DNA from 3 places in the Pseudarthrobacter sp. NIBRBAC000502770 genome. Region 2 is predicted to be linked to each of the others. Evidence: predicted binding sites of a transcription regulator. Region 2 holds the regulator's gene; each other region holds the start of a gene.
The links. Region 2 encodes LexA, which represses DNA repair genes until DNA is damaged. Its sites were predicted from a motif close to TCGAACANNTGTTCGA; they were not measured.
Positions count from the first base shown of each region.

Region 1 (2,265 bases), 1.7 Mb from region 2:
GGCGTGCTCGTAGTCGTTGACGTACTTGCCCCACGCCAGGGCCTCGTAGGCCACCTTGACGCCGTGGTCCCCGGCCAGGTTGGCGAGCTGTGCCAGTTGTTCGGCGCGGACGGCATCGTCGTCGATGGTGGCGGTGGCAACGTTCGAGCACACCAGGATGGTGTCCATGCCCAGGCGTGCCATGAGCTTGAACTTGGCCTCGGCGCGCCGGAGGTTGGCTTTGAGCAGGTCCGGGGTGACGCCGTCGAAGTCGCGGAAGGGCTGGTACAGGTCCAGGCCGAGCCCCAGGTCCGTTGCCATCCTGCGGACGTCCTCGGGGCTCAGGGGTGAGGTGACCAGGTCCTGCTCGAAGATCTCGATGCCGTCGAACCCGGCGATGGCGCAGGCCTGCATCTTTTCCTTCAGGGTGCCGGAGAGGCAGACCGTGGCGATTCCGGTGCGCATCAGGCGGCCACCTCCTCGGCGGCTACAAGGTCCAGGAAGTGGGAGCGCATGCGCTCCGGGTCAGCGTCCAGCCCGGTGAAGATCCGGAACGCGTCGGCGGCCTGGCCCACCGCCATGCGGCCACCGTCCAGGACCTCGCAGCCCTTGGCGCGGGCGCCGCGGACCAGTTCCGTGTCGATGGGGCGGTAGACAATGTCGGCCACCCAGTGCCGGGGCTCGAGCAGGTCCAGGTCCAGCGGGACGCCGGGGTGGGCTGCCATGCCAACGGGTGTGCAGTGCACCAGGCCGTCGGCCAGCGGCATCAGCTGCGGCAGCTCCGTCGTCGTGCGTGCCGCCACGGTGCTGTCCGGGAAGAAACCTGCCAGTTCGGCGGCGCGCGCTGCGGCGCGCTGCGGATCCATGTCCACCAGGTCCAGGGTCTTGACGCCTGCGCTGAGCAGGGCGTAGGCGACGGCGGAGCCGGCACCTCCTGCGCCGAGCTGCACCACGCGGTCCAGCCGCGCGCCGGGCAGGCCGGAGGCCAGGGCGGCGGCGAAGCCGGAAAAGTCCGTGTTGTGGCCGATGAAGCGGCCGTCCCGGATGACCACGGTGTTCACGGCGCCGAGCCGGCGGGCGTCCGGGCTGACCTCGTCCAGGTGCTGGAGGACCAGCTGCTTGCAGGGGTGGGTGATGTTCAGTCCGTTGAAACCCAGGGTGCGGGCACTCTGCAGGATGGCTCCCACCGCTTCCCCGGTCAACCCCAGTTCGAGCAGGTCGATGGGCCGGTACAGGTAGCGCAGGCCCTGCACGTCACCTTCCCGTTCGTGCATGGGTGGCGTGAGCGATGGCGTGACGCCGTCACCAACCAGTCCCACCAGGTAGGACTCAGTTCGAATGCTCATGCGTGCAGCTCCTTTGGTACGGCACCGGGCAGGCGCGGACCTCGGGCCGCGCTGCGGGGTGATAGGGATTACAGTACAACAGATGTTCACTTATCGCACTTATGTTCTTTATACGAACAAATGGGGGCGAAACGTTGTTGGGGCGCTGGGCCCGCTATCGCTGCGGCAGCCGGGCCGCAAGCTCGGCGGCGGCCTCCTGCAGCAGGGGAACATGGGCGATCAGGTCCTCAAGGTCCAGCCGGAAGACGGGAACAGCCGTTGCCAGTGACGCGAAGGCGTGGCCTTGGCTGTTGAGCAGCGGGACGGCAACCGCCCGCATGCCGGCCTCATTCTCTTCATCCATGACGGCGTAGCCCTGTCGGCGGACCTGGGCAATCTCGGCCCTGAACGCCTCCCGGTCCGTGATGGACTTCCCGGTCAGCGGCTCAAGCGGCAACTCCGCGAGGAGCTTTTCGCGCTCCCCGTCCTCGGCGAATGCCACCAGGGCCTTCCCGACGGCGGTGGTGGACAAAGATCCCAGGTGGCCGGGGTCGCTGGTCACCCGGAAGATCTGCGGGCCGTCCACTTTGCTGACGGTGAGGTGGTGGAGGCCGTCCCGGACGCTGAGGATGGTTGCTTCGCCGGTTTCGGCAGTTACCCTGCGCAATACCGGCATGGCCGTGCCGGCGAAACCGTGGTGGTTTGAAACACGCTGGCCCAGCTGGAAGATCCGGAGGCCGAGGTGGTAGCGGCGGCCATCCGGCTCGTAGTCCACGAATCCGTCGCGCGCCAGTGATCCGAGCAGCCGGTAGGTAGTGCTGAACGGCAGTTCCGCCCGGCGGGATATGTCGGCGGCACTTGCACCACGGGGCTCCTCCCCCAGCAGCACCAGCAGTCCCAGGGCTTTGCCCACCATGTCCGTCCGGTCCGCCGCCTTCTTTGTCCCCACCTTCTTCCCACC
Region 1 covers NZ_CP041198.1:3,672,220-3,674,484, forward strand. The annotation lists gene NIBR502770_RS17470 (bifunctional sugar phosphate isomerase/epimerase/4-hydroxyphenylpyruvate dioxygenase family protein) at 1-444, opposite strand, end outside; gene NIBR502770_RS17475 (shikimate dehydrogenase) at 444-1,325, opposite strand; gene NIBR502770_RS17480 (IclR family transcriptional regulator) at 1,480-2,265, opposite strand, start outside.
Region 1: the regulator LexA is predicted to act here: its motif matches at 1,400-1,415, upstream of NIBR502770_RS17475 (shikimate dehydrogenase).

Region 2 (2,265 bases):
GGGGAAGCCGCCGATGCCCTCCGCCCGAAGCTCGACATGACTGTCCTCTGCCAGGGCGAGTCGACCATGACCGCCCTGGTCAAACAATTCGCGGACGAACCGGACACCTGCCTCTTCGGAACCATGTCCCTGTGGCAGGGTGTGGACGTTCCCGGTGGATCCTGCCGGCTGGTAGTGATTGACCGCATCCCGTTCCCGCGGCCGGACGACCCCCTCATGACGGCGCGTTCGCGTGCCGTGGCGCAGGCCGGCGGGAACGGTTTCATGTCTGTTTCGGCAACCCACGCTGCCATCCGGCTTGCCCAGGGGGCCGGCCGCCTGATCAGGTCAACCGGGGACAAAGGAGTGGTGGCAGTCCTGGACTCGCGGCTGGCCACCGAGCGCTATGCGGGATTCCTGCGCGGCGCCCTCCCGCCGTTCTGGGCCACCACTGACCGCGCCAAAGCGCTGGCAGCCCTCACCAGGCTGGGCGCCGACGCGTCCTGAGAACGGCCGGATAGCGCCTGCACGGATGCCGGGCAGGCGTGCGCAGGCTAGAGCGAACGCAGGACTGAGACGACCTTGCCCATGATGGTGGCATGGTCGCCCAGGATCGGTTCGTACTGGGTGTTCTGCGGCAGCAGCCAGGTGTGGCCGTCGCGCTGGCGGAAGGTCTTGACCGTCGCCTCGTCATCCAGCAGTGCAGCGACGATGTCCCCGTTGGCAGCGTCAGCCTGGCGCCGCACCACCACCCAGTCACCATCGCAAATGGCGGCATCCACCATCGAATCGCCGGCCACCTTCAGCATGAAAAGTTCGCCCTGGCCAACCAGCTGGCGGGGCAGCGGCATGACATCTTCGACGAGCTGTTCGGCAAGGATGGGGCCGCCGGCGGCAATCCGGCCCACCAGCGGAACCATGGCCGTATCCAGAGCAGTAGGCAGCTCCGTGACGGTGGCGCTGTCCCCTGCGGCTTGGGGCGCACGGGACGTGCCCGCACTCTTTCCCCCGCCGTCCAGCGTCAGCGGCATCAACACTTCCATGGCACGGGGCCGCTTGGGGTCGCGCCGAAGATAGCCCAGCTTTTCCAGCTGCGAGAGCTGATGGGTCACGCTTGACAGGCTCGCAAGGCCGACCGTGTCGCCGATTTCCCGCATGGACGGCGGATACCCGTTCTCGTTAACGGAGCGCTGGATGGTCTCGAGGATCTTCTTCTGCCGGGGAGTCAGCCCCTTGGTGGTCCTCTTGGATTGCGGGGCGGTCCTGCCCCCGGCGGCTGCTGCTGCCATATTCGCCATTGCCTTTCGCTTGCCGCCGGAACTTCCGCCGGGCGCTGTTTCCGCCGTGCCGGTGGAAGGACTCCCACTGTCATTGTCAGACCCTGCTGGTCAACTTCAGGAGTGGTTGTTCTTGGTTCCAAAACTAGGCCAGCCATAGTGCTTTTTCAAACATTTGTTCTAGCGAGTCTCGACAATGTTCGTTGATAGGTGCTAAAACTTAACCAGCAAAGTTCGAATATGTGTTCTAACCAGCAGATGCCTCCTTCGAATACCCGGCCGGAAGATGTGCCCGGCGGCGGTTTGGAACGGCAAGGGCGTTGCGGGCGGACACCCGGGCAGCACGGCAAGTCCAGGAGGGCTTAGTTCATGTCAGCTTTAACTCTTCACCAGGTTTCACCATCGCCTGCACCGCTGCGGCTCACCCGCCGGGGGAGGATCGTCCTGATTGGGGTCCCGCTTGTAGTCCTCGCTGTTCTCCTGCTGTCACTCGCCGGGTTCTTCCATTCCCCGGCCAAGGCCTCGGATTCGGTTGCGGACCTCGCGGTGACACCCACCGTTACCGTGACGGTGCAGCCCGGACAGTCGTTGTGGGCCATTGCCGGTACCGTCGCGCCGGGCCGGGACGCCCGCGACGTCGTGGCGGACATTGTCCAGCTCAACAACCTTGACGCCGGCACCGTCCTTCCAGGCCAGCAGCTGTTCGTTCCCACCCACTGAGGGGGAAGCCGCGGGAACCGTCACATTTTCCGGTAGTTGCCGCGGCAACTAAACTGTTCAGGTGAACCAGCAGCTAGAACGTCTGAACCGGCTTCCCCTCCGCAGCAACCTTCGCGGACTGACTCCCTATGGGGCTCCCCAGCTGAACGTCCCCATCCTGCTGAACGTCAACGAAAACACCCATGGGGTTCCTGCCGATGTGCGGGCCGCCATCAGCGCCGCCGTTACGGAAGCCGCCGCAGGCCTCAACCGCTACCCGGACCGCGAGTTCACCGCGCTCCGGAAGGCC
Region 2 covers NZ_CP041198.1:956,602-958,866, forward strand. The annotation lists gene NIBR502770_RS04710 (ATP-dependent DNA helicase) at 1-486, shown strand, start outside; gene lexA (transcriptional repressor LexA) at 534-1,268, opposite strand; gene NIBR502770_RS04720 (LysM peptidoglycan-binding domain-containing protein) at 1,626-1,976, shown strand; gene NIBR502770_RS04725 (histidinol-phosphate transaminase) at 2,038-2,265, shown strand, end outside.

Region 3 (2,265 bases), 460 kb from region 2:
CCCGGCGCACTGCGTCCGCGCCGCTTAATTCGACACCACCCTCGGCGTTGTAAAAAGCCTCATCGGCGAGCGCATCTAACGCAAAGCGGATATTTTCTATCTCTCTCGCTCGGGCCTTTTGCCACTCCTCACCCATCTCGGACAGTGGTGACATATGGCGGAGGTTGGCAACTAGCTTTTGCTTGAAGGCTGTCTCGGTTATCGAGTGATGTGCCGCCCTCTCCCTACCATCACGGATTACAAACTCGAGCAACTTCAGTCCCTCCAACTGAAGCACGTCTTTTAGTAACTGCGCTTGGGCAGCGTCTTTAGCGCGCTTTCTGTCTTGGGGTGGCAGCCACTGGATCAGGCCCGCCTCCGAGGCGTATTCCGCACCAACAGATTCCTCATACTCCACTGCCCGAGCAGACCACTCTTCTCCCATCTTCATGGCATTCTCAAAGCTGGAAAGTGGAAGTTTTTTAATGCGTGACTGGATCGACCCCACAAGCCGGATTGTCTTGTCCTTGTCCAAGTCGAGGTAGACCTTAATGACGCTAGTCTTTCGGCCATGCATCCACATCGCTACGCTCTTGTGCTGTCCATCGAACATAGCTAGCTGAATCTTGCCGGATTCCTTACGTATTAGACGGCAACTCGGCGGCTCGTGCAGTGGGTTTCCCTGGGTGTCAGCATAAATCGCCCACGCCTGCGGGATCTTGATTGTGCGCGGCTGGCACTCATCATCGTTATAGATTGCCTCGCGGGGGACCTCGAGGAAGGTGTACTCAAACGATTCGCCCCTGCCGTCAACCTCGCGAAAGACGACAGACCCCACTATGTCTCCGTTAGGCAGATGCCACTTCGCTTGTTTGTCTCCGGCCTGCCACTCAAGGTGCGACTCCGCAACCTCATACCCGAAGTGCTCAAAAAGGTCAGAGTACTTCACGACGCCGCCCCGCTCATGGGCGAACGCCTTTAGCTCCAACCAGGGCCTCACATCCACTGTCGGGTAATTTCGCTTGGCACGATTACATGACTCGTGTGCGAGGTTCAGGTTGTCTCTTGACGTTGCGCCCCCCTCACCATCGGGACTGTCATGGTCAGGCTCGATGTCGTCCGTGGCTTGGTTCATCATCCTCCTGCATAGGTGGCAGAAACCCGCAGACTTGTCCCACAGAAAATCCTCTAGCCCGGACCGCTCCTCAGCGGTCAAGGCATCCCGAATCTTCTTTGAAATTTTGATGCCAGCCATCAGTCGTACACCTCCACGCTCAACTCTATGGTTTTACTCCGCCAGAATCCTAGGGGCGCCACGCCTCCCAGAGGCGGTCAGGGCAATCGGCCGATGGCGCTGCCGCCCGTGGGGGTGTTCCGCGTCACGGGTACAAGACTCCTTGGCCATGACGTTTATGCTGAGGCACGGCTCGAAGGCGTGTTCGACCGGCGCGCCTTCCTCGCTCTGGGTCAAATACCTGACACGATGTCATCATGACGACACACTCTGCCGAGCAGGTCCAAATACTTCTCACCCAGGCGCTACAGCGATTTAAGAAAACCGAACTGGCCTCAGCGCTGGGCGTGGAGACTAGGACTGTGGCGCGGTGGGCTGCGGGAGAGACGACACCCAAATCATTCGTGGGTGCCGCGCTGGAATCACTCATGACGCCGTCCTCAATCCAGCTCCATGAGGACCCTGACTTCACGTTCATCGACACATTTGCCGGGATAGGTGGGATCCGTCAGGGCTTCGAGAGGCACGGTGGCCGATGTGTCTTCACGTCGGAATGGAATCCATTTTCTAAGAAGACGTACACGGTGAACTTTGGCGACGGGCATGAGTTCATCGGAGACATCGTCGGCCAGCAAGCCATTGTTCCGCCCCACGACGTCCTCCTAGGCGGTTTCCCATGCCAGCCGTTCTCGATCGCCGGCGTAAGCAAGAAGATCTCGCTAGGACGCCCTCACGGTTTCGAAGACCCGACTCAGGGGACGTTGTTTTTCGAGCTCAAGGAGATCATCAAAACCACCCGCCCCGCGGCGTTCGTTCTTGAGAACGTGAAAAACCTGAAGTCGCATGACAAAGGCAATACCTTCAAGATCATCATGGCTGTGCTCCGGGAGGAGCTGGGTTACGACGTCTACGAGAAGGTGATCGATGGCGGACATTTTACTCCGCAGCACCGCGAGCGCATCATAATTGTTGGCTTCGCGAGGAAGACTGAATTTACATGGGATGACTTGGTCCTGCCGGAGAAGACCAGTCACAAATTAGGAGACATACTT
Region 3 covers NZ_CP041198.1:499,737-502,001, forward strand. The annotation lists gene NIBR502770_RS02695 (HNH endonuclease signature motif containing protein) at 1-1,234, opposite strand, end outside; gene dcm (DNA (cytosine-5-)-methyltransferase) at 1,471-2,265, shown strand, end outside.
Region 3: the regulator LexA is predicted to act here: its motif matches at 1,407-1,422, upstream of NIBR502770_RS02695 (HNH endonuclease signature motif containing protein).